2 regions of the Rubrobacter sp. M3-4 genome follow, and region 1 is predicted to be linked to the other one. Evidence: riboswitches for the same ligand, from Rfam matches in the RefSeq annotation. Region 1 holds a riboswitch; the other holds the start of a gene.
What was found. A riboswitch is a leader RNA that binds a small molecule or an ion and turns the genes downstream of it on or off. The one in region 1 is predicted to bind cyclic di-GMP.
Positions count from the first base shown of each region.

Region 2: linked by a shared signal. The riboswitch ahead of AC6EKW_RS02035 (right-handed parallel beta-helix repeat-containing protein) and the one ahead of AC6EKW_RS05195 (glycoside hydrolase family 26 protein) in region 1 are both predicted to bind cyclic di-GMP.

Region 1 covers NZ_JCBAJP010000003.1:232,528-247,358, reverse strand. The annotation lists gene AC6EKW_RS05225 (phospholipid carrier-dependent glycosyltransferase) at 50-1,339, shown strand; gene AC6EKW_RS05220 (hydantoinase B/oxoprolinase family protein) at 1,333-2,865, opposite strand; gene AC6EKW_RS05215 (hydantoinase/oxoprolinase family protein) at 2,858-4,840, opposite strand; gene AC6EKW_RS05210 (MFS transporter) at 4,873-6,183, opposite strand; gene AC6EKW_RS05205 (helix-turn-helix domain-containing protein) at 6,354-8,240, opposite strand; gene AC6EKW_RS05200 (cyclase family protein) at 8,352-9,146, shown strand; gene AC6EKW_RS05195 (glycoside hydrolase family 26 protein) at 9,143-10,054, opposite strand; cyclic di-GMP riboswitch class I at 10,228-10,304, opposite strand; gene AC6EKW_RS05190 (glycosyltransferase family 2 protein) at 10,509-11,537, shown strand; gene AC6EKW_RS05185 (hypothetical protein) at 11,554-11,754, shown strand; gene AC6EKW_RS05180 (response regulator) at 11,760-12,191, shown strand; gene AC6EKW_RS05175 (response regulator) at 12,188-12,892, opposite strand; gene AC6EKW_RS05170 (CaiB/BaiF CoA transferase family protein) at 12,977-14,125, opposite strand; gene AC6EKW_RS05165 (quinone oxidoreductase family protein) at 14,260-14,831, shown strand, end outside.
Region 2 covers NZ_JCBAJP010000001.1:405,592-420,422, reverse strand. The annotation lists gene AC6EKW_RS02050 (hypothetical protein) at 1-411, opposite strand, end outside; gene AC6EKW_RS02045 (sulfotransferase) at 399-1,340, opposite strand; gene AC6EKW_RS02040 (NAD-dependent epimerase/dehydratase family protein) at 1,397-2,392, opposite strand; cyclic di-GMP riboswitch class I at 2,542-2,625, shown strand; gene AC6EKW_RS02035 (right-handed parallel beta-helix repeat-containing protein) at 2,688-4,247, shown strand; gene AC6EKW_RS02030 (WecB/TagA/CpsF family glycosyltransferase) at 4,253-5,089, opposite strand; gene AC6EKW_RS02025 (sulfotransferase family protein) at 5,211-6,110, opposite strand; gene AC6EKW_RS02020 (glycosyltransferase) at 6,150-7,307, opposite strand; gene AC6EKW_RS02015 (O-antigen ligase family protein) at 7,240-8,697, opposite strand; gene AC6EKW_RS02010 (glycosyltransferase) at 8,694-9,926, opposite strand; gene AC6EKW_RS02005 (phosphotransferase family protein) at 9,923-10,966, opposite strand; gene AC6EKW_RS02000 (MATE family efflux transporter) at 10,966-12,297, opposite strand; gene AC6EKW_RS01995 (CpsD/CapB family tyrosine-protein kinase) at 12,389-13,042, opposite strand; gene AC6EKW_RS01990 (YveK family protein) at 13,108-13,887, opposite strand; gene AC6EKW_RS01985 (O-antigen ligase family protein) at 13,981-14,831, opposite strand, start outside.

The DNA.
Region 1 (14,831 bases):
GCGGGGCCGAGACTGTAAAGAGGTCAAAAACGTAGTAACGTTCGCGGTTGTGAAATCCAGGATGGACATCCCGGGCAGGTCATACCGATGGGCCTTTGGGGCGCTGGTGCTCCTGACCCTGCTCGCGGTGGCGCTCGGGGTGGCCGCGCGCGTCTACCACCTGGGGTTCCCGGACAAGAGGATGTGGGACGAGGTCTACTTCCCGGTCTTCGCGCGCAACTACCTGGTGGGCAAGAACTTCTTCGATCTGCACCCGCCGCTCGGCAAGTTCATCATAGCGGTGGGGCTGCTCATCTACGGCGATACCCCGCTCGGCTGGCGGGTGATGTCCGACGCTTTCGGGGTGGGCATGATCTTCATCGCAGTCGGGGCGGGGTGGTATTTCCTCAGGGACCGGGCGGCGGCCCTGTTGATGGGGCTCTTCGTCGCCTCGGAGACGATGTTCATCGTCTACTCGCGGGCCGGGCTTATGGACGGCATCCTCACCTTCTTCGTCCTGGCGACGATGGCCGCGGCCTGGCGGACGAAGACGCTGCGCGGGGTGGCCTTCACGGCGCTCCTGTTCGGGCTCACCGTGGCGATCAAATGGGCCACGGCACCGCTGGTCATCCCCGCCGGGTACGTGATGTGGCGCAAAGGGTACCTGAGGCCGTTCATCGGGAGCCTGTACATCTCGGTCGTCGCGTACCTGATCGTGGTCTACCTCGGCCAGCTCATAAACCACGACCACAACCCCTGGCGGGCGTTCGTGGACGTGTGGCTCTGGCACATAAAGGCTGCCGAGCAGATCACCCGCGCCGTGCCCAACACCGAGGCCTCGCCGTGGTGGGCCTGGCCGCTGATGACCCGGCCGATCCTGTTCTTCTACCGCCCGGCCGCGGCGGGTGAGCCGGTGAGGACCGTTCTCGCGCTGGGGAACCTGGCGATCTGGTGGCCCGCGACACTCTCGGTGCTCGCCGGGATCTACGAGCTGGGGCGCCGCCTGCTGCTGCGGCTCCCGGTGGCCGATCATCCACTGGTCCCGATAGTGCTCGGGTGGATCTTCCTGCTGCTTCCTTGGGTGCCCGGGACCCGCATCCCGTTCGTCTACAACTACTTCCCGGCCTACGCGTTCGCGCTGCTGGCGCTCGCCTACTGGGCCCTCGTGATCTGGCGGCGTCGGCCGTGGCTGGTGGTGGGCTACTGCGCGGTGGTCATAGGGGTCGCGATCTACTTCCTGCCGATGACGATGGGGCTGCCGATGAGCCCGGTCAGCCTGAAGGACCACCTGTGGCTTTTGAGCTGGAACCACCCAGAGTACATAAGGACGTTCCAGATCAACCGCATCTTCCCCTACTGAGGCTCGCCGTAGCCGCCGCCCCCCGGGGTCATGACCGTGACCTCGTCGCCGGGGGCGAGCTCCAGGCTTTTCTTCGGCGGCAGCTCCTCCCCGTTCAGGAGGTTTCTGCCGGTTGCGCCGGGATGCCCCCCGCGCCTGCCCTGCGGAGGATGGCGTCTGCGGTCGGTGAGGAGCGAGAGGGTGGCCGCCTCCAGTACCTTCACCGACCGGACGAGCCCGTCGCCGCCGCGGTAAAGGCCCTCTCCGCCGGTGCCGCGTCGGATCTCGTAGCGGGTCACCCGCATCGGGTACTCGAGCTCGAGCGCCTCTATCGGGGTGTTCAGCGTGTTGCTCATCGAGACGTGGACGCCCGAGGGACCGGGACCCTTCGCGCTGGCGCCCTGCCCGCCGCCGATGGTCTCGTAGTAGGTCCAGCCGCGGCCGCCGATGATCAGATTGTTCATCGTTCCCTGTCCCTGCGCCGGCAGATCCGCGACCTGCGAGAGCGCCGAGATCACCGTGTCCGCGATGCGGTTGGAGGTCTCGACGTTGCCGGCGACGACGGCCGAGGGGCTCCTCGCGTCGAGCAGGCTGCCTTCGGGCACCGAGATCTCGAGCGGGGCGTATGTGCCGGCGTTGGCCGGGACGTCCTCGGGCAAGAGTAGCCGGAGCGCGAAGTAGCAGGCGGAGCGGGTGACGGCGAGCGGGCAGTTCACGTTGCCCGGTACCGCCGCGGCGGTGCCGGAGAAGTCTATCTTCATCTCGTCGTTGCGTACCTCTACGGTGACCCGGATCGGGATGTCCTCCTCCGTCACGCCGTCGCCCTCCAGGTAGTCGGTCGCGGTGTAGACGCCGTCTGGGAGCGCCCGGATCGCCTCTCGGGTGCGCCGCTCGGTGTAGGCGAGGACCTCCTCGAAGGCGGAGAGGACGACTTCCTCACCGCGCCGCTCGATGAGCTCGTTCAGACGCCGCTCCGCGAGGTCGTTCGCGGCGATCTGGGCCCGCAGGTCGGCACGCCGCAGGGCAGGGGTGCGGACGTTGGCCAGGATGAGGTCGAGGACTTCGTCCTGGTACTCTCCTCCCCGCACGATCCTCACCGGCGGGATGATGAGCCCTTCCTGGAAGATCTCCCGCGAAGCCGCCGGCATGGATCCCGGGCTCATCCCGCCCACGTCGGAGTGGTGGGCCCGGGTGACGGCGTAGCCCAGGATCTTGCCTTCGTGGGCCATGGGGGAGACGAGGGTTATGTCCGGCAGGTGGGTTCCTCCGGAGTAGGGGTCGTTCAGGACGTAGACGTCTCCCGGCGCGGCGCCGAGCGCCATGACCGCCGCGACCGCCTCGGGCATCGCCCCGAGGTGGACCGGGATGTGCTCGGCCTGGGCGACCATCCGGCCTTCGGCGTCGAAGATCGCCGCCGAGCAGTCGCGCCGCTCCTTGATGTTCGAGGAGTAGGAGCCGCGGATCAGGAGCGCCCCCATCTCTTCGGCGATGCCGGAGAGGGCGCTGGTGAGCACCGAGAGCGTGACCGGGTCCATCCCGCTAACCATCCTCTCGCTCCAGCACGAGCGTGCCCGCACCGTCCACCTCCCCGCGCCATCCCGGGCGCACCAGGCACGTGGCCTCGTCGAACTCGACCACCGCGGGGCCTTCGACCCGCGAGCCTTTCCCCATCCTGCTCCTCTTCAGCACCGGAACTTCCTCCCATCCCTCCTCGAACTCTACCCTGCGGCGTTCGGTCACGGGATCTCCCTGCGCCTCTCCTTCTTCGAGCAGCGGTCGCTCTACCGGAGAGATGGCCGTCAGGCGCAGGTTGACCAGCTCGACCGGCTCTTCTTCCATCCGGTAGCCGTAGCGCCGCTCGTGGGCCTCGTGGAAATTCCCTTCGAGCTTCTCCACCACATCCGCCTCGACCGCCAGCTCGAACGCCTGTCCCCGGTATCGCAGGTCCGCCCGGCGGCGGAGACGGGGCGATTCGAGATCCGAGGCGGCTCCCTGCTCCATCTCCACGAAGATGCGTTCGATCTCCTCTGGGTCGGCCTCCGCGAGCGGGCGGAGGAAGGGGGAGACGTAGTCCCGCCTGAGCTCCGAGATGGCCAGACCGAGCGCGGAGAGCACGCCCCCCGCCTTCGGGACGAGCACCGTGCGCATCCCGAGCTCTTCGGCGAGCGCGCAGGCGTGCAGCGGCCCCGCCCCCCCGAAGGCGACGAGGGCGAACTCCCGCGGGTCGAGCCCGCGCTCCACGCTGATCACGCGCAGGGCGCGCACCATCTCGGTGTTGGCGACCCTTATGACGCCGAGGGCCGTCTGGTGCGCGTCGAGACCGAGCCTGCGGCCGAGTTTCGCAAGGGCCCTCTCCGCGAGCTCCCGCCTCAGGACGACCTCGCCTCCCAGCCGCGCCCCGTCGCGCAGGTAGCCGAGGAGCAGGTTGGCGTCGGTGACGGTCGGATCTTCTCCGCCGAGCCCGTAGCAGGCCGGTCCCGGGTCCGCCCCGGCGGAGTGCGGACCAACCCGCAGCGCCCCTCCGGCGTCCGCCCAGGCGACCGATCCTCCCCCGGCGCTCACCGTGTGCACGTCGACCATGGGCAGTTTGATCGGCACCCCCGCGACCACCGACTCGGTGGTCGTGAGCGCCTCGCCGTCGAGGATCGGGGCGGCATCAGAGCTGGTCCCGCCCATATCCAGCGTGAGGACGTTTTCGTAGCCGCTCGCCCGGGCCACATACGCCGCGCCGACGACCCCGCCCGCCGGCCCCGAGAGCACGCACCCCGCCGCGTTTCGGGCCGCGTGTCCGATCTCCACGACCCCGCCGGAGGACTGCATCACCAGCGGGGAGGGGAGTCCCGCCGCTTTCGCTTTCCGGGAGAGGTTCTCCAGGTAGGAGGTCAGCCTGGGGGCGAGGTAAGCGTCGGCCGCTGTCGTCGAGAAGCGCTCGTACTCCCGGAACTCGGGCAAAACCTCGCTCGAGAGCGAGACGTGCACCCCCGGAAGCTCGCGCCGCAGCACCTCGCCGACGTGCCGCTCGTGCTCGGGATGCGAGAACGAGAAGAGCAGGCACACCGCAACGGCCTCCACCTCCGCCTCGCGCAGCGCCCGCACGGCCTGCCTCAGGCTCTCTTCGTCCAGCGGCTCGATCTCCCCGTCCGGCCCCATCCGCTCGCGCACGGTGAACCTGAGCTCCCGCGGCACCAGGGGCGGCGGGCGGTCCTTCGAGAGGTCGTAGAGCGAGGGGCGGTTCTGGCGGCCGATCTCGATCACGTCCCGGAAGCCCTCGGTCGTGAGGAGGGCCATCCTCGCCCCGCGCCGCTCGAGCAGGGCGTTGGTGGCCACGGTCATCCCATGGGCGAACGCGGTGACCTCCCTCTCCCGGAGGTTCGCCGCGCGGATCGCTGCCATCACGCCCTCCGACTGGTCGCGCGGGGTGGAGGGAACCTTCGCGGTGACGATGCCCCCTTCCACGAGGGCCACCAGATCGGTGAAGGTTCCCCCGACGTCCACGCCCAGCCTGAGCCCGTTGCCTCGCAAGCTGCCCCTCTCTCTCCGGTCTCGCACCTCGTTCAGTTTATCGGGACGAACCGTTTGCCGCGGGTCTCGGGCAGGAGCAGGAGCGCGACGACGCAGGCGGCGTATCCGACCGCGCCGAGGGCTATCGCCGCCAGCCCGACCTTCGCGGCGAGGATGCCGATGACGAGCGGGAAGAACCCGCCCACGGCCCTCCCGAAATTGTAGGTGAATCCCTGTCCAGCCCCCCGGGCGCGGCTCGGGAAGAGCTCGGCCAGGTAGGATCCGAAGCCGCTGAAGATGCCCGAGGCGAAGAAGCCTAGCGGGAGACCTAGGACGACGAGCAGCCCGTTCGCGCCTTCGGGTATCCGGGTGTAGCCGATGAGGAGCACGGCGCTGAGGATGGCGTAGAGCGCGAAGGTCTTCCTGCGCCCGATCAGGTCGTGCAGATAACCGCTGATCACGTACCCCAGGAACGAGCCGATGATCACCGTGGCCAGGTAGGAGCCGGTGCCCACCGCGTTCAGGCCCCGGGCCTTCTCCAGATACGAGGGGAGCCAGGTGAAGATCGAGTAGTATCCGCCCTGCGCTCCGATGGCGAGCAGGGAGGCCGCTGCCGTTCTCCCTATGAGGTCGTGCCGGAAGATCTGGACGAGCGGGCTCCTGGTCGCACCGCTCTCCACGGCTTCGCGGCTGCGGGCCTCGCGGGCACGACGGGTCTTCAGGTAGACCTCCGGTTCGTCGACCTTACGCAGCACGTAGAGGATGAAGAGGGCGGGGAGTATCCCGATCCAGAAGAGCGCCCGCCAGGCCACGTTCTGCGGGAGAATGCTGAAGACGACGGTGAAGGCGACCACCGCCCCCGCCCAACCCGGCGCCCAGGCGCTCTGCACCCAGCCGAGCACCCTGCCTCTCTGCGCAGGATCCGACATCTCCGAGACCAGAAGCGCGCCGGCGGCCCACTCACCGCCGAACCCCAGCCCCTGCAGCGCCCGGAAGAACAGCAGCGCCTCGTAGTTCGGCGAGAGACCGCTCAGAAACGTCCCGCCGCAGTAGAATGCGATCGCGAGCACCAGCGTCCTGACCCGGCCTATCCTGTCGGCGAGGATCCCGGCCAGAACACCCCCGAGCGCCGAGACGACGAGGCTCACGGTCGCGATGAGCCCTGTCTCCCCTTTGGATAGGGCGAAGGTGGCCGCGATCCCGGAGAGCGCGAGCGAGAGGATCATGTAGTCGAACCCGTCGAAGGCCCATCCTCCGAAGCTCGCCCAGAACGCCGGGCGGCCCTTCTCCCCGAGAGAGCGGTACCACTCGAAGCTGAACGTGTCCTTGAGAGAGGTGTTCTGCGTCTGGTTCCCGGCCGCCATACTCCTCCTTTTCGACAACCGATTCCCCTGTAGAAATCTGCCTCGAGCGGAGTATAGGACTGGGTGCAGAGGGACGTGTATAGGGGAATAACCAATGTGTCGGTTTGATTTTGTGAAATATTACGAGGCTTGTGAGGCTGAGGTCTGAAAGCTCGTGATGGATGCTCGCATCAAGCGCCGGTCGGTTCCTGATGATCGGTGCTGAGGGCTCTTGCCATCATGGCCAGCTTTATCTCCAGGATGTCGTCGAGGTCTGTAAGGTCCCTCTGGAGCAGGCTGGATATACGTTCCAGGCGGTATCTGACGGTGTTGTGATGTACGTGGAGGGCCCGTGATGTCCTCGATGGGCTGAGGCCATTTGTCAGGTAAGAACGAAGGGTATCCAGCAGGTCATCCCGGCCTGAGAGGGGGGCCAGAGTCTCGCGGGCGGACCTGACCAGCCACTCCCTGTCTTTGCTACGCAGCAGCAAGCTGTATGCTCTCCAGTCGTCTTGGCAGACTACCCTTTCTGCTGCATCGAGCGCCTCCGTCAGATCCAACAACCTCGTCGTCTCCCGGTGATGTTCGGGTAGTTTCTTCAGGCTGGAGCAGGGGGCGCTGATGCCGATGCGCACCTGGAGCCCTGGTGCCCTGTTTCTCATGATTTCGAGTAGCCTCGCGGCCATACCGCGAAGGTCTTCTTCCGGGCGCGTGAGTAGGGCGGTGATACTCTGCATCCCGGTGCGACGGGCGATTCCACACGAGCCGCCCGAGACAAAGTCTCGAACGATCCCCAGGAGTCTTCCAGCCAGCTGTCCCGATGCTTCAGGGGCAATCCTCCGCCGTTCGAGATATCCCCAGAGAGATTCGTGTTGGATTACGAAGAGCCTGTACGGACCTTCGTGGTCTACTCCGTAGCCACGAAGCTTCTCTTTCAGAGCCGGTTCGTCCCCGGAGTCCGGGCTGAGAAGCTCCGCGAGTAGATCACCTCTGATGCGCTCCTCTGCCTCTCGGGCTATGCGCCGACGGGTCGTGTAGAGCGTGTACACGGTGGCCGCCTGCTCCAGGGTCCTCGAGAAGAAGCTGCTTTGGGTGTCTGACGGGAGTGGTGTCGAGAGATAGCCTGTCTCGGAGCCTCCGAGGTCTATCGGTGTGACGATGATGGTTTCACCGGGCTTTCCGGTGGCCGTTTTTAGTCGGTAAGCCCTGCCCGTTTCCCTGATCCCGGAGAATCTATCTTTCTCCGCCTTGGTCAGTCCATGGAACCCGCCTGCCGCGGTCGAGATGGGCTTGAGGTTTTCATCTTGAAGGACGACCGGGACGTCTCCCAGCAAACCCGAGAGGGTGTCGGTGATCTTCTGCAATGAGCAGTCCTCTTCGAGCAACAGTCCCGTCAGAAGTTCATGTGCCGTCTCCGATCTCTGCAGGAGGGCGTTGCGGGAGGCGATCTGCTCGTTGAGCGCGTTGAGTTCTTTGATGGTGCGGCGTTGCTCGTCCATCAGGCGTGCGATGCCGACGGCGGTTGCCGCCTGTTCCGCTACGATCATGAGGGTCTCCACCTCGTCTTCGGAGTAGCTCCTCGGTTCGTCGTAGCAGTTGAGGACTCCTATGGCTTCGTCCCGGAACACCAGCGGGAGCGCGACGATGGATTTGTAGCCTGCCTTCAACGCGGCCTGACGCCAGGGTTTGAACCTCGGGTCTTCTACTATGTCGGGTGCGTAGACGGGCATGCGTGTCCTGTAAGCCTGTGCCGTTACCGACCGTGCAGCCGGGCTCTCACCTCTTATCTTCTGCTTCAGGGTCGTGTTCAGGGCGCTGACGTATTCGTCGCTGAGACCGAAGTGGCCTTCTATCAGCAGGTCTCCCGTCTCCTCGTTGGCGAGCAGTATCGCGCAGTACTTGTGCCCCATTGTCTGGGAGACCTTCTCCGCTATGAGGTTGAGCGTGACGGAGAGGGGTTGGATGAGGTTGAGTGATTTCGAGATCGACCTGAGGGCACGTAGCAGGTCCCTGAACGTTCGCCCCGTATGATCGCCGGTTTTCGCGCCCGCTCCGCCCGTGAGATCAGGGTTATCCATCTGTTCGTCGGATGCTAGCGCGTTTTGAACGAAACTTCAGGGCTGTCCGGGATTGACTGGTCGTCCGAGAGGATGGAGACTCTCACCGGAGCGAGAAGGGAGGAATGCGTGATGCGTTTGCCCGAAGGAGCCCGCATCTTCGACCTGGAGCAGCCGCGGACGGAGGCGATGCCGGTCTACCCCGCGCACCGTCCCGGATACTCCTACCTGCTGCACCGGCGTCACGAGGACGAGTACGACCCACAGACCTCCGGTCCACGCTCGAGCGCCTCCGGGATCATCTTCTGCACCGACCACACCGGCACCCACATAGACGCCATATGCCACCAGTCGAAGGATCTGAGGCTCCACGGCGGCATCCCGGTGGGTGAGGCGCAGGGCACGCGGGGCTTCTCCACCCTCGGGGTCGAGGAGATCCCACCCATAGTCGCCCCGGGTGTCCTCCTCGATGTGGCGGCCAAGGAGGAGGCCGGGGCTCTGGAGCCCGGCTACGCCGTCACCGCGGAGGATCTGGTGGAGTGCTGCCGGCGGCAGGACGTGGAGGTGCCGGAGGGCGGGGTCGTCCTGGTGCGCACCGGAAACGCCCGTCGCTGGGATGACGTCGAGAACTACCTCGCCGGACCGGGGGTCTCGACGGAGGCTTCGCGCTGGCTGGCGGACAGGGGCGTTGCGGCGGTGGGAGCCGACAACGTGGCGTGGGACGTGCCGGGACGGAGGGACCCCGAGCTGGGATGCCTGCTGCCCGGGCATCTGATTCTGCTGGTCGAGCGAGGAATCTACATAGTCGAGAACCTCACGCTCGAGGAGCCCTCCTCCGAGGGGATATACGAGTTCCTCTTCGTGTGTGCCCCACCCAAGTTCGTCGGTGCGACCGGTGCCCCTGTCAGGCCGCTCGCCGTCGTCTAGCGCCTGCGATAGAGGGGGCTCGCGGCGGCCTTCCGCCAGGCCCTGAGTGCTGAGGGCGAGGAGTTGATGCGCCAGTCGGTCTCCTTGTCCGCGTCGAACCATACGACGGCCTTCACCCGCGGGAAGCGAGACGGGATCTCATCGAGGAGCGCCCTATTGATCCAGCGTGCTTTGTTGCCCCCGTGCTCGGTCGAGGCTATCTCCGGGATCATGAAGGGCTTTTTGCTCAACCTGCCCGCCATCCGGTAGGAGCGGGAAAAGATCTCGGCCGCGCTCTGCCAGCTCGACCAGGGCTGTGTGTTGCCCCAGTTGTATCCGTCGAGCCCGACCCAGTCCACGTAGGCGTCTCCGGGGAAGACCTTTTCGAAGGGCGTCGAGCCCTCGTAGTAGACGACCGGACACCACACCCACCGCACCTTGCTGGCCCCTGCCCGCCGGAACATTCTGTGCACCTTCCTCCAGACCGCTACGTACTGCCGCGCGGTGTTGCCGTTGACTCCGGGGCTCCAGGTGTCCCAGTCGGCGTTCATCTCCGCCGCGAAGCGCAGGTAGAACGGCCTGCCCCATGCGGCGGCTCGCCGCGCCCAGCGCCGGATGTAGGGGTCGTGTGCTCCGGAGAGTATGCGTTTTAAAGAGTAGCGGGGCTGGTGTGTCCTGTTGCCGTTCCAGTCCCAGGGTTCCCAGCTCACCATCGGGATCGCGCCCCGTCGGCGGGCCTGGTTCATGTACGAGGCGTTGAAGGGCATCTTCCAGTCCTGAAACCAGTGGATTATGCGTGGCGGGTTCCCCGAGAGACGGGTGTACTCGTCTATGCTGCTGAAGTCCCATGGCAGGGTGGCCGTGAAGGCGCCGAGGGCGATGTGGCGTTGGGCCGCGAGGGCCGGCACCGGCGGGAGCGCAGCGGACACCCCCAGTGCTCCCAGTCCTGCCGTCCCGGTCTTGAGAAAAGTCCTTCGGCTCATCCGTAGAGGATGGCTGGAGGGTGCGTTTGACCCGGATGTCGAGACCGCTGCTGCCACCTGCGCTCCTTCCTCCGGCCGCTCCGGTGGCGGGAACGCTCTGCCGCACGCCGTGCGGGACCTTCGGCAACCCGGCTGCCTCATGGGGAGGCCCGTGGCTTTGCGTCCCCGCCTCGCGGCGGGTTTGCTCTTTCGGTTTTCCCTGCAACCCTGGTTATCGGATGGGGGAGAGAATAACTTGAGCCTCGTACATCCCGGGATATACGAAAAGATCCGCCCTTCGGAGGATCCCGAAATGCACCCCGGGTAGACGTTTTCGAACCCTGCGCGGGGCAGACTTATTCCCGTGATGATAGAGCTGAAGCAAAGCACGGGACGGGATGTATCGCCTCTCGGAAGAATCGTGGTACTCATCCCGGCGCACGACGAGGAGCAAGCTATAGCGCGTTGCGTGGAGCACGTTCTCGCCCAGAGTCGGGTTCCGGAGAGGGTCGTGGTCATAGCCCACAACTGCTCCGACGGAACCGCGGAGCAGGCCAGAGAAGCCGGGGCGGAGGTCATGGAGGTGGAGGGGGGAAGCTGCAAGGCCGACGCGCTCAACGAGGCGTTCGAGCGGCTGGACGACGCGCTCGCTCCGGAGGACGTCCTCATGGTCGTCGATGCCGATTCATATCTCTCGTCCGGATTCGTCGCGAACGGCGCCGCCTGGCTGGAGAAAGGATACTCGGCGGTGGGTGGGGTGTTCCGGGGACGCGATGACGTCAGGGGCGGCCTGGTGAGCCGCTACGTCGCCTTCTGCGAGCAGCAGGAGTACCTGCGCTACGAGCGTGACGTGGCCCGCAAGGGTGGGAAGGCGCTCACGCTCACGGGTACGGCGATGATGATCCGGGTGGCGGCGGCCAGGGAGGTGCGTGATTCCCGACCCTACCGCAGGCTCTACACCCGTTCGAGTCTGGTCGAGGACCTCGAGATCTCGGTACGCCTCGTCAACCTCGGACACCGGGTCGTTGCCCCCGTCGCCTGCTCGCTCACCACCGAGACGATGAGCGGTTTCAGGAAGCTCTGGAAGCAGCGGGTGCGGTGGAAGGAGGGGGCCGTGCGCACCGTGATGCAGTACGGGCCGGTGCGCGGCACCAGGACGCTGACGCTCATGCTCGCGTGGGGTGCGCTCGGGATGCTGGCCGTGGCGGCCTACTTCGCCACGCTCATCTGGGGTATCGGGACGGGACACTTCAGGCTCTACCCGATATGGATCGCGGCGAGCGCGATCTTCGCGCTGGAGCACGCGGTGACGGTGTATCGGCGGGGAGGGCCGGTGAGGGCGCTCGTGGGGGCTACCCTGCTCTTCGAGATGCCCTACGAGCTGTTCTTGCTCGCCGCACACGCCTACAGCTACTACAGGGCCGTGTTCAGGCCCTCTACCGATTGGTGAAAGAAAGGAGAAAGACATGTATGGGAAAGCTGCTGGAATCGGAGCCGGAGCGGGAGGGGCCGCGGCCATCCAGACCCTCCCGGAGACCGGGGGATCACCGCTCGCGGCGCTCGGCCTCGTGACCGACCCAACGAGCATCTATTTCTGGATCGCGCTCTTCGCGCTCGTGTGCGTGGTGGGTGCCATCTGGAGGATCCTCCCGCGTCGGGAACGGTAGAGCGCATGAGGCTGCTGCTCGCGCTGGGGGATCCGATCTCGTGTACCATACTGGGCCGCTTCGCCGGAAGACGCGGGCATGATGTGTCCTCGGCCGATAGCGGTAGGGAGGCGATGGAGCTCTGCAGGAGCTCCAGCGCCTTCGACTGTGTCGTATGTGGAACCCGGCTACGGGACATGAGCGGCGCCGAGTTGTGCGGGAGGATACGTGAGCTCCCGCGGGAGGGACTGGCCTTCTACCCCTACCTGCTCGTGGTCTGCGGGCAGGACGAAATACCCTGCGGGCGGGATGCCGTACGGGCGGGCGCCGACGGGATCCTTTGGGAGCCCCTCGGACCGGAATCCCTCGAGATCGGTTTCATCGCGGCCGAAAGGGTCAGCGCCGTCTACGGTAAGGCGGCGCTGGCCGGAGGAGATAGAGGCCTTCGGGATGGCTAACCTTCATCTCGACCGGGAGGGATGAGCCCCAGGCGTATGGCCAGCACGGCGGCCTGTGTTCGATCGGAGACGCCGAGCTTGGAGATTATGCGGTGGACGTGGGTCTTGATGGTGCCGACGCTCAGGTGTAGTTCATCGGCCATCTGCTGATTGCTCTGTCCCGCGGCGATGCGTCCCAGGATCTCACGCTCTCTGTCGGTCAGTTCTCCGAGCAACCTCTCGCGTTCCTTCGATGAATCTCCGGATCCTGCCACCGGATCCTCCGAGAGGTGTTTGAGCAGGCGCATGGCCAGCTCCTGATCCAGCGGGGCTTCGCCCCGGATCACACGCTGCAGCGCACTTCTTATCCGTGTGAAGGCGTGCTCCTTGAGCAGGTAGCCCGAGGCCCCGGCCCGGATCGCCTCGAGCAGATAGTCCGGTCTGTCGTAGGCCGTGACGATCATGACCACCGTCGAGGGCTTCTCCTGCTTTATGCGTCGGGTGGCCTCTATGCCGTCGAGCCCCGGCATCTCGATGTCCATCAGGACGACGTCGGGGTTTGTTTCGCGGAAGAGCCTGAGCGCTTCTTCTCCGCTCCCCGCCTCTCCCACTACCTCCATCCCGGGCTCGGAGGAGATAATGCTCTTGAGACCGACCCGTATGAACTCGTGGTCGTCCGCTATGACCACCCTTACGGGTCTCTGACCGTGCTCGGCTTCCATGTTTCTCCCCCCACACCCGACGTGCCGGGTGTACTACGGACTGTGGAAGGGATTCTATCCGCTAGGGAGCCGAAGGGCCATGCCTCACTCCCAGCTGTCCTCCTCGTCGTGCTCCCCCAAGAGCGGCGGATGGCGCCGGATGCTGGGTCTTTTGCCGTCGAGGACGAGGGGGGAGCCGACGGTCCGGAGCCGCCCGGCGGTGGGGTGATCCACCTCCCGCAGGATTCCCGAGGCGAGCACGTGCGGATCCTGGAAGACCTCGGTGAGGCTGTTGACCGGCCCGCAAGGTACTCCTGCCTCCCGGATTCTGCGCACCCACTCCTCCGCGCTTCGCTTCTCGAACACCCGCTGCAGCTCCGCGACCAGCTCCCACCGGTTCTCGACCCGCTTCGGGTTGGTCGCGTAGCGCTCGTCGCGGGAGAGGTCTTCCCGGTCTATCGCCCGGCACATCCTCTCGAACTGGGCGTCGTTGCCGACGGCGAGGGCTATCGGGCGGTCGGAGGCGTGGAAGGTCTGGTAGGGGACTATCGTGGGGTGCTCGTTGCCCATCCTCCCGGTGTCCTCGCCGGAGATCAGGTACTCCTGGGCGCGGTTGGCGAGCCAGGAGACGGTGCTCTCGAAGAGCGGCACCTCTATGCGTGCTCCCTCTCCCGTCTCCGAGCGCCGGCGGAGGGCCGCCAGTATGGCCACCGCCGCGTACAGCCCGCACACGATGTCCGCGACCGCCACCCCGACCTTCGTCGGCTCTCCGTCGGGGTGTCCGGTTATCCCCATGATCCCGGCCCGCGCCTGCACGAGGAAGTCGTAGCCCGGCTCGTTCTCGTCCGGACCGGGCCCGAAGCCGACTATCGAGCAGTAGACGAGGCCGGGGTTCTTCTCTTTCAGCGCATCGTAGCCGAGCCCGAGCTTTGCGAGGGCGCCCCGCCGCAGGTTCTCGATGAGCACGTCGGCGGTGCTCGCGAGCTCCCTGACCCGCCCGAGGCCCTTCTCGGTCTTGAGGTCCAGCGCTACCGAGCGCTTGTTGCGGTTGACCGAGAGAAAGTACGCCGACTCCCCGCCGGCGAACGGCGGGCCCCACTGCCGGGTGTCGTCGCCGCGCTTGGGATGCTCCACCTTGATGACGTCGGCGCCCAGATCTCCGAGCACCATCGTCGCGAACGGTCCTGCGAGAACGCGCGAGAGGTCCAGCACCCTGAGTCCTTCCAGCGGGAGTTCTTCTTTCTCGTGGGGCATGGGTAGAGCTCCTTCCAGTGCCTTCGGCCCCGGAGTTTACCCGAGGGAATGATGTCCGCGGCTGACTTTGGGATATAGTCTCTTCCGCAGGCTCGTTCGAAGGTCCCGCGGGAGGAGATATGGCGTTGGAACGAATGCATGCCGTACTCGTCGAAACGTTCGGCGGTCCGGAGGTTCTGGAGTACGTCGAGGTGGAACGTCCTTCACCCGGCGAGGGGGAGGTCCTGATCGAGGTTCGTGCTTCAGGCGTCAACTACGCGGACACCATGCGTCGCAGAAACACCTACCTGGTGCCGCAGGAGCTGCCCTTCATCCCCGGCTCGGAGGTCGCCGGGATCGTCGCCGGGGTCGGAGAGGGTGTGCGGGGTGTCTCGGTCGGCGACCGGGTCGTCGCGCTCGTAGGGACCGGCGGCTACGCCGAGTACGTCACCGCCCCGGCAGGTTCACTGATTCCCATCCCCGACGGCCTGGGCTTCGATGAGGCCGCCGCCGTCCCGCTGCAGGGCCTGACGGCCTACCACATCCTCAAGACCTCCGGCCGGCTCGCTGAGGGAGAGAGCGTCTTGGTCCACGCCGCCGCCGGAGGGGTCGGAAGCCTCGCGGTCCAGATGGCGAAGCTTATGGGGGCGGGGACCGTCATCGCCACCGCGAGCAGCCGGAAGAAGCTAGAACTCGCGGCTTCTCTGGGCGCGGACGTCCTGATCGA
Region 2 (14,831 bases), on a different contig from region 1:
ACAATAGGCAACCGTACTGTAAAAATATGTGTAGTAACGCAGAGCCCATGCTATGTCGTGTCCATCCCAGATAACCCAGGACGCCACCGCATCCTGTGGTCGGCGGATGAGGACCATGGTCGGGATTTTCCACCTGCTCGCGAGCAGCACCTGAGCCGGGGAGTGTATGTGGTGAGCGATCCTGACCTTTCGAGGCTGCGCCTGTTCGAAAGCCAGGACCGCGAACGTATTGGCGGATCGGGGAAATCCCTCTATGACGATCCGAGTATCTTTACCGACGACCCTCTCTTCTCCCTTGAGACCGTAGAGAAGCCGGAAGAGGTTGGGAGAACGCCCGAGGAATCCCCTCATCCCGACACCACCATGACCATTGCCGGGAACCCGCAGAGGGTTGTCTCTCACGCCAGCCAACTGGAGAGATCCCGGTCTATGAGCTCCTGCAGGAGCAGGATGTCTCGGCGGAAGTAGCGTTCCGTCACCAACCTGCGCACCTCGGGCTCCAGCCTGGGTCGGGTGAGGTTGCGATTGTGCAACGCGCTACCCAGGCGCATGAGCCGGCGGGTCTGCCTCTCGGGCAGGAGGGTCTTCACGACGGGTGCCAGAGTCCTGGCTTCCTGCAAGAGGGTGTGCAGAAATCGGCTCTTCGGAATCCCAGAAGCGTTGTAACGCAAAGACGTCTCCGGAACGAAGTCTTCATCGACACCGAGGAAACCGAACAGGTCTCGCACGACCTCCAGCGGGTTTCCGCTCAGATCCTCGTACAGATAAACCTTTATCCGCCCGGGGTCGAAAAGCTCGTAGTAACGTGCGAGCTGCTCGTGGTAGAGTCCGATCCGCACGTAGTGGAAGTCCGGCCACCACCGCTTCTCGATTCGTAGGGGCTCGATCTTCAGCGCCTGCAGAAAATCAGGGATGTCCTCGCGGCCATCCCTGATCATCTGCTGGTAGTGCGAGAAAGCCCTCTCAGCCGGGTGGCGCAGCACGGCGACGAGCTTCATGTCCGGATCGTAGTCTTTTATCCTCCGGGCCGCGATCGGCTGGTACATGTAGGAGTGAGAGGCCTCACCTACGGCCACCTCGTCCTTCGCTCCAGCGAACAACTCGTGATAATCCGAGTGGTCTACCACGGCGTACGGAGTGGCCTCTCTCTCCAGCGGTGGACCGCAGAAACTGGGGTTCGCCTCGGTGAACGAAAAAAACCGGGTGTGTTTCCTCGGGCTCATGTAGACCTGAGGATGCTGGTCGAGGTAGTGCCAGAGCGATGTGGTGCCGGACTTCGCGGCCCCTATGATCAGGAAGTTTGGCCTCCTGAAGACCTTCGTCACATCGGCAGCGTGCATGTCGGTCAACGCGTGATCCCTACGACCTCGGGTCCCTCGTTCGCCATGAGAACGATTCAGGAGAGCGTGCCGGCGACGGTCTCGACCCCCCGACCAGACTTCCTCAGCTCCGCCTCTATCCACCGGTACGTGGGCTCGAGCCCCTCTCGCAAAGAGATCCTCGGTTCCCATCCCAGCACCTGGCGGAGCCGGGTGTTGTCGCTGTTACGGCCTCTGACCCCTTGAGGCTTGGTGAGATCGTGCCGCTTCGTGAGGCGCTTGCCGGCGATCTCGGAGATCATGTCCACGAGCCCGTTTATGGTCACCAGCTCGTCGGTTCCCAGGTTGAGGGGACCGGGGTGATCGGAGTGCATTATCCGGTAGATGCCTTCAACGCAATCGTCTATGTACATGAAAGAGCGTGTCTGCTCCCCGTCTCCCCAGACCTCTATCTCGCCTCCATCCGGCGTGAGAGCCACCTTGCGGCAGATCGCCGCCGGAGCCTTCTCTTTGCCGCCCTCGTAGGTACCCAGCGGCCCGTAGACGTTGTGGAAGCGCACTATCCTCGTCTCGAGCCCGTAGTCCTCGTAGAAGTACTTGCACAGGCTCTCCATGAAGAGCTTCTCGGTACCGTAGCCCTCCTCGGGCTCCGCCGGATAGGCGTCCTCCTCCTTCAGGTTGGTCACGTCCGGGCTCTTCTGCAGGTACTGCGGGTACACGCACGCCGAAGAGGAGAAGATGAACCTCTCGACGGCGTTGATCCGGGAGGCCTCGAGCATGTGGATGTTGATCATCGCGCTGTTACGGGCTATCTCGGCGTGGAAGGCGGTGATGTAGCCGATACCCCCCATGTCGGCCGCCAGATGGTAGACCTCGTCTATGCCCCTGGTCGCGATGAGGCAGTTGTCGAACCGGCGGAGGTCCAGGATCTCGAACTCGTGGCTGTCACTCTCTTCGTACTCCGGGTGCTTGATGTCGACACCCCGCACCCAATAGCCTTTCTCCACCAGGTACTTCACCAGGTGGTGCCCTATGAAGCCCCCCGCTCCGGTAACCAGTGCCCGTTTAGTCATGCTCATCTCCTTCACCGCGATTTACGAGCCATCTTAGAGGGTCCCCCCGGACGTACACATCGGCCGGGCGACACATATTCGAACCGTCCGGATGACCGGAAGAGGAGCCGCTAAAGAACCAGAGGGTTCGTAACGATAAAAGCGGAGACAGCTGAAAAAGGCAAACCCATCGCGAGGTGGGGACGCAAAGCCGACGGACCTCCCACAAGTCGGGAGGTGGCCGGGTTGCCGCTGCAAGGCCAACCTCTGGTCTGCCCCGCCTTCGGATGGAACATGAGGAGAAGGGGGGGACCAGATGGAGGCCAAAGACCTGAGAAAGTTCCTCGGGCTCACGGCGATCCTGGCGGCATTGCTCTGCATGATCTCGACCGACCGGATAGCCGCTGCCTCCACGCAGGGCGTCAAACCGGACTGCAGAGGCTCGCTGCAGGCCCTGATCGACGCCGCCAGCCCGGGATCAACGGTCCACACGGCCGGGCACTGCATCTACCGGCAGACCGTGGTGATAACGAAACCGCTCACGCTGATAGCGGGTCCCGGTGCGGAGATCCGGGGAAGCGACGTCTGGCGCGGCTGGAGACGCGAGGGGCGATACTGGATCCACGGAGGGCTGCCGCGTTTCTCATCCTCGGGAGAGTGCGCGTCGGGCACCCGGCGCTGCCTGTGGCCCGAGCAGGTCTTCCTCGACGGCAGACCGCTCCGGCAGGTGGCAGAAAATCCCCACCCAGGGCAGTTCGCCGTAAAGGACGGCTCCGGCACCCGCTACGTGGTTCTGGCCGACGACCCCAGAGGGCACGTGGTTGAAGTCTCGGTAAGACGCCAATGGGTGGTCGGCGCGGCCGACGGCGTCACGATAAAAGGCTTCACGATGCGGGATGCAGCCAACGAACGAGACATGGGTGCCCTCACCAACGCGGATGTCAACGACCCGAATTACTACCACTCCCACTGGACCATAGAAGACAACAAACTCTCCGACGCAGCGGCGGCAGACCTGGTAGTGAAAGGCAACCACAACGAGATCATCGACAACAACATCTACCGGGGAGGACAACTCGGCATCCACCTCGGAGGAAACTACAACCTGGTCCAGGGCAACCGAATACACGACAACAACACCGAGCATTTCGATCCTTTCTGGGAAGCAGGCGGCATAAAAGCCGCCTACCAGGTCAAAGGGCTGAGGTTCATCGGCAACACCGTCTACGACAACAAAGGCGTCGGGGTATGGTGCGACATAAACTGCTCCGGCGCGGTTTACAAAAACAACCGCATCTTCGATAACGCAGGGCCGGGGATACTGTTCGAGATAAGCCGGGGAGCTCTGATCTCCCACAACGTGATCTGGAACAACGGCTGGCATTATGCCGGGAGGAGTTGGAGCGCGGGGATCGTCCTCTCGAACTCGAGCAACGTCACCGCGCGTGACAACACACTGGCCTGGAACGCGAGCGGGCTCTCGGTCATCTCGATGGACCGGGGAAACCCCACCTGGAACAAGGTAAAGAACATCAAGATCAGACACAACCTGTTCTTCGCGAAGAACGGCTACTCATTGGCCTGGATACAACAAGGGGGATGGAGCGGCGGGGTGCTGTACGATCCGAGCTCGCACAACAGCGGCCAGAACGACCGATACTGGTATCCGAGCCCCGAGAAATCCAGCATCAGCGACTGGAGCACGGACCTGCGGTACAGATGGGGGCCGATCGGTCACGGGAACCACGGCGTCCTGCTGCATCTGGCAGCGTTCAACCGAACGCCCGGAGAGTCAGACGGCCGCTACCTGAGCAATACCCGGGAGCGCCAGCTGACCTCTTCGTTGGGAATCCCCGTACGGCCCCCCGCTCATTGAAAAGATCATCCCACCGAACGGTGCCGCCTTCGGGCCGGATGCCAGGTCGCCTCTGGCATCCGGCCCAGTTGCATGGCGCACAGTGCGAGAAATCTGGGGTTGTGCCTGGCATAGCGTTTCCACAACCTCCCCGGATCGCTCGCCAGCCTGAAGGTCCACTCCAGACCACTCTTCTGCATCCAACGAGGAGCCTGGCGCATCCTGCCGGTATAGAAGTCGAAGGCAGCCCCGACTCCTATCATCACGGCCGGAAGCCGTCCCTTGTGGGCCGCCATCCACCTCTCCTGTTTGGGACAGCCTATTCCGACCAGGATGATGCGGGCGCCCGAGTTCATCAGCTCGTCGGTGAAAAGCTCGTCCTCTTCGGCGGTCAGGGGACGAAACGGGGGCGCGATCCTGCTCACTATCCGTATGCCGGGGTGCCGGGCTCGGGCGATCTCCGAAAACGAATCGAGCAACTCCGGCGTACCCCCGTACAAACCCACGGGCACCCCACGCCGAGCCGCATGCTCGAGCACGCTCACCGTCAAATCCGTGCCCCGGACCTGATCCGCCGACCTGACGCCCAGGCCATCCAGGGTCCACAGCAGAGGCCGTCCATCGGGTGTGACGAGATCCGCCTGGTTCACGATCCGACGGAAAGGTTCGGAGTCGAAAGCCTCCATGACCATGTGCACGCTGGCCACACAAACGTAACGGGACTCGCCCCGCTCCGCCCAGGAGACGATCCGTTCGCTCGCCCTCGGAAGGGTGAGCGCATCCACCCGCATGCCGAGGATATACCGGTGTTCAGACTCCGAATCGAGCTCGATGGGAGCGCCGCTCCGATTGGTAAGCTCCAAGACCGTGCACCTCCTGCAGACCGCCGTATGCAGATGACAGCCTAGGCGGCCGAAAAAGGCGCAACATCAGCCACACAGCCGGTTTCAGACCGGCCGACCGGCCCGGTTTTGGAGCCAGCGATCAGGCCTCGAACCAGTGGGAGAGATCTCGTCCGATGAGATCCTGCAGGCTCAGTATCTCCGGCTTGTAATACGCGACCAACTCTCTCCGGAGAGATGGATCGAGCGAAGGCTTGACCACCATCCTTCGCCCCAGCTCCTGAGAGATCGGGTAGCGCACCCCTTGTGGGATCATCTTCCTGGCGATCTCCTTGAAGGGGTTGGGTCTGAACAGCAGGTGCCCGACGACCCTGTTTCTCGGTACCCCGGTGACGTTGGGCCTGAGGCTGAGATCGGCTCGAAAGCCCCTATCGACCCCGAGAAATCCGTACAGGTCGGATAGAAACCCTTCGGGGTCGTTCCTGAGATCATCGTAGAGCCCGATGAAAACCTGCTCGCGGCCGAAAAGCTTCAGGAACGGCTCCATCTGTTCCGCGTACTTCCCGGCGCTCAGATAGTGCCATATCGGCTCCCATCCCCGGGAGATTCGTTCTTCTTCGGCGAGGATCCCTTCCCTGAAACCAAGTTTCTCCCGGCCGTGACGCACGACGTGAAGGTAGCTGGAGAAAGCCCGCTCCACCGGGTTTCGCAGCACGAAGATCAGCCTCACTCCGGGGATCAGCGTATTTATGTTTGCAGCAGACCGCTCGAAGTACATGTACCAGGGGGAGACCTCGCCGGACACCTGATCCTCCGACGCCCCGGCGAACAAGCTGCCGTACTCCTCGAAGTCGGTGATCGTCACCCGGGCCATCTCCTCGTCGCCCGGCCCCTCGAATCGGACCTCCTCCCCCACGAAGGCGAAGAAGTTCGTCTCTTTCTGGGCAGGAAGGAAGATCTGAGGATGCTGCCCGAGATAATGATGGATGGCCGTGGTACCGGATTTCGCCGCGCCGACCACGAGAAAATCTGGCAACCTCACGATGTTCCCTGCCTCCCTCCCTAAAGACCCAGCGTGCCCTCACGCAACCCGCGCATAGATTTCCATCAGGCGCGTGTAATTCCGATCCGCCGTGTAATGTGTCTCGAACTCCTCCCTGGCCCCAAGGCGCACCCTCTCCAACAGCGCCGGGTCGTCCAGCAGAGCTTCGGCCTTGTCCTCCAGGTCACCGGCGCTCCGCGGGCTGAACTTCAACCCGGTCCTGCCGGATATCACCAGGGTAGACAGGCTCCCGAGGTCGCTCGCCAGCACCGGGAGCCCGCTCGCGTACGCTTCGGCGACGACCATTGGAAACCCTTCGTACCACAGGGAAGGCAAAACGAGAAACTCCGCCCGCTTCATCAAACCCACAACTTCACGCTCCCGAACCCTCCCCAGCCACTCTATTCCGCGGGTCTCCCTCGCTGCGCGACCGACCTCCCCGGAGAGCGGGCCGTCACCCGCTATCTTGAGGGTGATCCGCCGCCCCAACCTCCGCCACGCCCGCAGGAGAGTTTCGATTCCCTTCTCCCGGGAGAGTCGCCCGACGAACAGGACATACCCACCACCTCCGCCGCCCATCCCGGGGTCTCTCTCGACGAAGTTGGGCTTGACGAAGATCTTCTCCGGCGGCAGTCCACCTTCCACGAACTTGTCCCTGGCGAATCTCGTGAGGGCTATGTAGCCATCCACGACGTTCGACCAGGTTCGCAAAATCCGATGGGTCGTCAGCATGGTCGCGACCCCGGCGCTCGCGACGCGCTCGCCACGGTAACACGAACGCAATACCCCGGGCAACGGCACCCGTCGGCCGAGACAATCCTCGCACACCTCTCCCTCTCTGAAAAACTGCGCGTTCAGGCACAACAGCCGGTAGTTGTGAAGCGTCTGCACCACAGGCACCCCTTCCGACCGGAAGGCATAGTAGGCAGCAGGCGAGATCAAGGGAAAGGTGTTGTGAAAGTGGGCGACGTCCGGCTTCACATCACGGATCAGGGCCCGCAGATCATGGTGGACCCGACGGTTCCAGACCGTATCAGATGCCAGAGAAGCCCCGCTCATGCCATCGACCTGGTCGTTGTGCAGCGTATACCTTTTGACCGAGTGGCCTCTCTCCTCCAGCAGCCCGGCCTCAGCGGTAAACACCTGATCTTCGCCGCCTTTGTGCTGATAGTAGTTGTGCAGCATGATTATTCGCATCTGCTCTTCTCCTGCCTGCTTCTCTACCCATCACCGTCACGAAAACCAGCACGACCCCGAAGATCAAAACCGTCGAAGACCACACGAAGACGACGGAGAAGATCGAACGCACGCTGAGAACCATCATCACGCCCAGACACTCCACCCAAAGGGCCTTGCTGATGGGGCTCATCGCCGCCGTGCGCCTGAGCTTGACGATCGACACCCAGACCACCCCGAGGCCGACCAGCAATATGGCGCTGCCTATCACCCCGGTGTCTATCAGGGTCTCGACGTAGGTGCTGTGCACGGTGGATATATCGGATATGCTCAGGTTGTTGTCGAGAATGTACCTGCCCCCGGCGTTGGCCCCGTATCCGGTGAGCCATCTATGTCTGGCGGCCTCCAGGCTGGCCTTCCAGAAGACGGTCCTTCCCGTAAGGGTATCCAGCTCCCCGGTGCTCTGTCCCCGGTCCATGTAAGCGTAGATGGTGCCGGCGTAGGCCGAGAGCAAGACCCCCGCACCCAGGACCGCGGAGACGATCAGCAGAACGAACTTCCGGCCGGCGATCATGACCACCAACGCCCCCAGAGCGAACGCCAGGATCGGAGAGCGGCTCTGCGCGAGCAGCATGGTCAGCACGGAGAAAACGAAAAGCGGTCCGTAGAGCAGCCTCGATTTCCCCATGATCAACCTGGCCAACGCGACCACCCCCAGGATGGCGGAGAGCTGCCCCACCCCGTTCGCCGCGATGGCGGGCAGAGCCCCCTGCAGGGAGAAAGGAAGAACCCCCTTACTGGGCATAAGGGCATAGCTCGGCCATACCGCGACCCCGACATAGACCATCACCAAAGAGGCAAAGACCAGAAACCAGTTCCAATCGAAGATGCTCTTCAACGCGAGCATCCTGTTCGAAGGTCCCCGCACCACCTCGCTGACCATGAACGCGCTCAGGGCGAAGAGCAGCACCATGACCAGATACTCGAAAGACTTGTACAGGGTACTCCCCGGGTACACGGACCAGAAGGTCGAAAGCCCTCCCCACAAAGCGAATACGAAGTAGATCCCTATGACCCCCCGGATCAGGCCGGAGGCGAAACCGAATCTGTAGCGGGTAGCGAGAAACAGTATCGTCATCAGGCCAACCACCAGAAAGAGCAGGCGCACATAGTTGTCTACGCCGGCCTGGTTTATGGAATGGCGCACCTCTCTGGAGAGGTTCCAAACGGAACTGCCGGCCAGCAGGGCCGCCCAGGCGAAGTACAACGTCCGAAACGGAGCGGTGTGCACCGGCAGGCTCGCTACTTTGCCGAGCGTCAGGATGATAGCCGGTACGAAGAGGGTGGCGAAGAGCAGGATCAGCAACGCCAGGGTCACGGGATCGCTCATGAACAGAAACAGGTTGCTCATCGGCCCACCACCTCTCGATAAACCCCGGCTATGTACTCTCCTTTGTCGCGCCAGTCGTAGTCTTCTCCCACCCTCCGACGAGCACGAAGGGACATGCTCTGCAATACCTCCGGCTTGCTCCAGAGCAGCCGCATGGCCTCGGCGAGATCGTCGACCACCTGCTTCGGGCTACCCGCAGCGACCTTGTAGCCGTTTAGCCCGCTCACGACATGCCTCGCGGGACCTCCGATATCCAGACAAAGGAGGGGGAGTCCGATCGCCATAGCCTCCGCACACACCCATCCTCCAGACTCGTGCAGGCTGGGATGCACGAACACCTGACAACTCCCCAGCATCCGCAGAGCTTTCTCCCGGGGCATCCCGCCCATGAACCTCACGCGCTCTGCGAGACCCAGATCGACAGCCAGCCGTTGCAGCCGCTTCCTGTGGGGCCCATCACCGAAGATCAGATACTCCGATCCCGGAATGTCCGCTCGAGCGAAGGCCGCAAGGCCGAGATGGAATCCTTTCCAGTGCAGCAGGCGGCCGGAACTGGCGAACCTGAACGGCGCCTCTCTCTTCACCCCGAGCCCTCTCAGCATCTCTATTTCTTCCCCGCTCAGCGCTACCTGGCTGAGCAACCTGACGTCCCGGGCCCCGAGCGCCTCGAGACGGGAGGCGGTCTCCTCGGTCGCAGCAAACGCGACCCGGCTCTTTCGGGCCGTGATTCGGACGAGAGGGTCATGCTCACCCACGAACCGCATCACGTCCCTCGTGTCCTCGTAGACGAGGCCTCGAACACCGAAGCTCGTTCGGAAGCTCCGGGGGGCGTCTTCTCCACCGCCGACGGGTCCCCATACGAAAGGAACGGGAAGCAAGGAGAGCAGGCTGGGCTTCCAGTAACCGGCGAACGTGACATGGTGGGTTACGTCGAAACCCACGCGCTCCTGCAGGGCACGCATGAGCCGATAAGCCCCGATCTGCCAGAGGTAATAATATGTCTGTATCCCCCTCTGCCCCCGCCGCCACCATCCCACCGCGCCGGGCAGCCGGTAATATACGAAACGGACACCAGGCATGGGACGCCTGGAGACCTCTTCCTCTATGAAAGGTCGATGCCTGTCCTGGGTCAGCACCCACAACTCGTGGTGCCGGGCGATCTCCCTGATCATGTTCCACCCCAGCCCGAGCTCGGATCCTTCGTTGGGCCGACAGGCGAACGCGGAAAGGAGGACCTTGAGCCTCGTCATCCCGTCTTCCCATCCCACACGCTCCGCCGCCAGCGTTGGAGGACGTCATGCTCGCTCTGCCCGTCGCGCGCAGACTCCAGGTAGGCGTTGTAGGCGGCCAGGCGCACCAAGGTCCTCGCTTCTACAGCCCTCAGCCGATCTCCGTAAGCTTGCAAAAGACAGTCGGCGGCGCAGCGGGCGGCGCGTTCGGGAGACCAGCGGTGTATGAGGGCGGCCGTCTGCAACACGTAATAGGCCAGATCGAGGTGAGGAAATCCCTCCATGGAGCCGTACTCCCAGTCGAACGCAGTGAGCCCGCCCCTTCGATGAACCCGGAGATTCCATGGAGCGAAATCACCGTGCTGGATGGCCACCGGCCATCTCCTGTCCGAAAGAACCTCCATACAGCGGTCGAAGTCCATATCCCGGCTCGCGTCCTCCCTCACGGCCCGGAACCAGGGGTGCTCCCAGACCTCGATCCCGCTGTCCCCCGAGAGGTGTTCCAGAAAGCCCTTCACCTGCCCATCGGGAGGCAGAGAGGCTTTGACCCGCCTTCCATCCAGCGCTCCGGTCACGAGCATGGCTCCCTCATCCAGCCTCACATAACCGAGTGACCGGGGCCCCGCAAAAGCAGGGATGGAAGAGAGCATCAGGTGCTCTCTGGCCAGCCGGGCCACAGCCCGCCCTTCCGGTGCGTATTTGGCGTAGCCGACGATCCTGTCCTTGCCGGCAAGCTGCAACGTGATCTTGCAGGTCGGTCCCTCCGTCCCCACGAGCACGGCCAGCACGCCGGCGCCCGGGAGAAAATTCTCCAGGTGCCCGGCAAGCGAATAATGGTCCGCACCGCCGGCGGTGCGGCTCCTGAAGAATCCGCCGGCGGCGCGCGCCCGGACCATCCTGCGATATAACCTCGCCCTCAGCCTGTAGGCCGGGTAAAAGTCGCTCCCCCACCAACGCCACCAGTAGGACTCCGCCCTCACGTAGAGCCGCGGGTTCCTCCAGCCGGGCAGGGCGATCACACGGGTCCCGGGAGGGAAGAAAACGTTCCAATCGACCTCCATCAGGTTCCGTCTCCTTCACCGGCCAAAGCCTCGGAATTGCGCGAAGACCTCCTATAGATCACGAGCAGCGTCCAGGAGACCACGACCGTGGTTGCAGCCTGAAAACTCATCATCCCCACACCGGCGCCTCCGATCCCCCACAGGTAAGTCGCCAGAACCCCCAGGGTGCCGAGAACGACCGTCGATACCGCATAGGCCAAAAAGAGCCAGTCGGGTCGCTCCAGCGCTCTGACCGCCTGAGAGAGGACCTCTTTCATGGAGGCGAGCACCGGAGCGAACCCGAGGATCCAGAGCAGGCCCGCATACCCCGCATACTTGTCCCCGTACGCGAGCGACATCACCTGTTCGTGGAAGACGCCGAGCACCAACCAGTAGACGAGCGGGGGAACCACGTAAGCGACGAGGGAGAGCCGCACCCGGGAAGGCAACCTGCCCTGCTCCCGCGCCCGCACGAACCCGGGAAGCAAAAGCACCGTAAGGGCAGAGTTGGCCTGCAACATGGGCATCAAAAGGTTCATGAGGGACCGGAAAGCGGCGCTCGCCCCGAGTCCTCCCCAGAGCGGGAGTATGAGGTAGAAGATGTTGCTGGGGATCCACGAGAGGGCTTTGTTGCCCACCGACCAGCGTCCGTATTCCCAGTGCTTCCTGAAAGAATCCCTCACCAGCGGATCACTCACCTTCGGCATCTCCACGCGAAGCCGCAGGATCAACCACAGGCTGGAGATGAGGCTGCTGATCGCCATCACCCCCAGTGCCGCGGCGGGCGAGATCTCACCCATCTCGTATACTCCGAACGCTCCCACGAGCATGAGCACCATGTACAAAGCACCGCCGGAGGCGGCCATGCGCGGCTCGAGGCGCGCATAGCAGGCGCGCCGCACGAGCCAGAGCAGGAGCGTAAACGGACACGCGACCGAAAGCGCCATCAGGGAGATCGCGATCTCCCCCTGCCCCCGCCACACGAACCACACCCCGACACCGAACAACGCGGGGGCACACAAGATGGAGAACCCGATGTGACCATAGAGCATGGCCCCGAGGTAGCCAGAGATCCTCTCCCGGTAGCGCCCCTGACAGAAAACCAGCATCGGCTCTATCAGGACCGCCGTGTGCAGGACACCAACGAAAAGATAGACGGCAAACGCTATCCCGAAAGCCCCGTACTCCCTGGGAGTGAGCCAGCGTGCCAGCATTATGTTGAGGGCAAAGTTCGAAGTGGCGAACAACCCCTGGTCCATCAGCGCCCAGAAACCCTTCTCCAACAAACCGCGCTGCTCCCAGGCGCGGTTCATCACGCGCTGCACAACGGAGATGCCAGACCTCTCAAACATCAACACGCCGTCCGGCAAGGTGCACAACCGTCCCCCTTGCGCCACCGCCCGCTCCCCGAGCTCAGCAAGCCCACCCCTACCATCGAGACCTCTATCCGGCCGTGTAAAGCTGATAGGTCGCGTAGTTCTTCTTGGAGGCATCGACGTTGTTCACGACCGTCCCGAGCACGTTGGCACGGACGGCCTCCAGGCTACGGAGACTCTGGCGGAGCGAGCCTTTGCGGGTACCCTGAGCGTCGAGAACGATGAGCACCCCGTCTCCCTGGGTAGCCAGGATCACGGGATCCGAGACCGCACCGACCGGCGGAGCATCGAGGAGGACATAATCGAACTCCTCCCTGGCCTTCGCAAGCAGCTCGGCGAAGCGTCTGGAGCCCAGGGTTTCGGCCGGGTTCGGAGGGAGCGGGCCGGAAGTGAGTACTCTGAGCCCGGGAACCGGTTCGTGCCACAGCTCCCGCATCTCATACCCCCCGGCCAGAAGATCCACCACCCCCTGGAAATTACGCAGGCCGAACAGATGGTGCATGGAGGGAAGACGAAGATCACAGTCCACGATCAGGGTACGCCTCCCGGCCTGTGCCAGGACCACTCCAAGGTTGGCGCAGGTGAGGCTCTTGCCTTCTTTGGGCCCCGGACTCGTGATGACGATGACCCTGGGAGGATCGTCGACGAAAGCGTAGAACAGGTTGGTGCGCAGGGTACGGTAGGCCTCGGCCGCCGGCCCCATGGGGTCCTCGATGCTCACCAGCTTCAAAGGCTCCTCCGCAGGGGTCTCCTCCGGCTGGGACGGGATCTTATCTCGCTCGAACATCATCTGGCCCCTTTCTTGAGCGCTTTGGGTACTTTATAGTTGGGGATGATGCCGAAGGTGGGTACTCCGGAGACCCGCTCCACCTCTTCGGGAGAACGCCAGCTGTCATCCAGGTACTCCAGGACGAACGCCAGACCGACACCCAGCATGAGGCCTATCACCAGGGCGAGCGCCCCGTTCCGCACGGGGTTCGGGCTGACCGGCGCCTGTGGTTTGGATGCCGGTTCCCAGATCGTGGCCGTTATATCACCCGCCTGGGGGCTGATCTGGGCGATCTTGTCGGACGAGACCTGTGCTACGGTGTTCACTATGTCTCGGGCCAGGACAGGGTTGGATGTTCTATAGCTGATGTCGATGAGCTGGGTCGACGAGATCTGCTGCACGCTCAGACCATTCAAGAACGCCTCGGGGGTGGTCCTGAGGTTCATCTTGTCTATGACTTCTCTGGCTATGGATCGGCTCGGTATGGCGGCGGCGACGGTCTGGGTCACGCCCTGCAGCCCCTGTACGTCCCCGGCCAGGCTGTTCACGGCGTTGGACTTCTGGCTCATCCCCACGAGTATCTCGGCATCCGCCTGATAGACGGGGGGGAGCATCATGCTGAGGCCCACGGCGATCCCGGTCATCAGGAGCGAGACGAGAACTATCACGAGCACGCGCCTCCTCAAAACCCCGAGGAGTTCTTTGAAGGAGAGAGGCTCTCCGTACCCTCCAGCGGCTTCTTCGGACATCCCGTATTCCGGCTCTATGTGGTGCACCGCCGGCTTCGAGTTATACAAAGTTTTCCTCCGACTTCTCTCGCTGCCACGTAGCCGCCCAAGGGAATGTTAGAAAAGCCTCCGACGACGAACATCGGCCGTTCGGCATATTCATCAACCCGCCGAATGGTCTGTCTTGTCCCTCACCATGCTGGACGCTTTGCGTTCGAGCTCGACGTCGAGCGGGTTCCTGTGCAACGCCTCTCGGTAATAGGTGCGCGCCGACGTGTCATCTCCCCGCCTGGCGTAGTAATCACCCAGATACATGTACGGGGCGTAGTTTTCGGGGTTCAGCCGGATCTCCCGTTTGTACGCCTCCACCACCGTCTTCCAGCGGCCGAGTTCGAGGGCGATACGGGCCTTTTCGTCCGGGATTTGAGAATCCAGCGGGTTGAACCTTTCGGCCCGGTTCACGAACACGAGGGCTTTCTCCGGCGTAACGGCGGTCTTGCTCTGCTGCAGATAGTAGGCGGAGACGGCCAACGGGACCAGCACGGCGGCAGCCAGCGCGGCCACGCCGGCCCCCGTGAGCCGCATGGGCCATCCGCGGGTGGGGACCCTCACCACTTCCGGGTTCCCCCAAGGGGAGACCAGCAGCGCGAGGTAAACGATGGCGGGCATGGTTATCGCCGGGATCTGCCAGAACCACTCCGCGCTGGAATGAAAAAACCAGTAGGCCACGGAGGCCGAAAGCGCCCCGGCCTGGGCCCTGCCCTCCGGGCTCAGGCTGCGGAAACGCCTCCACAGCCCCGTTCCGACGCAAACGAAGAGGAAACCGAAGAACAAACCGGCTCCGACGACCCCCCTCTCCGCGAGCACCTCCAGAGGGAGGGAGTGTGGCTGGCGAACCGAACCCGCCTCGCTCTGACGCAACCTGTAGTAGGTCGCCTCGTAGTTCTGGGTTCCCACCCCCAGCAGGGGATGAGCCTCGAAGTCCTTCCACGCCACCTGCCACAGGACGTAAC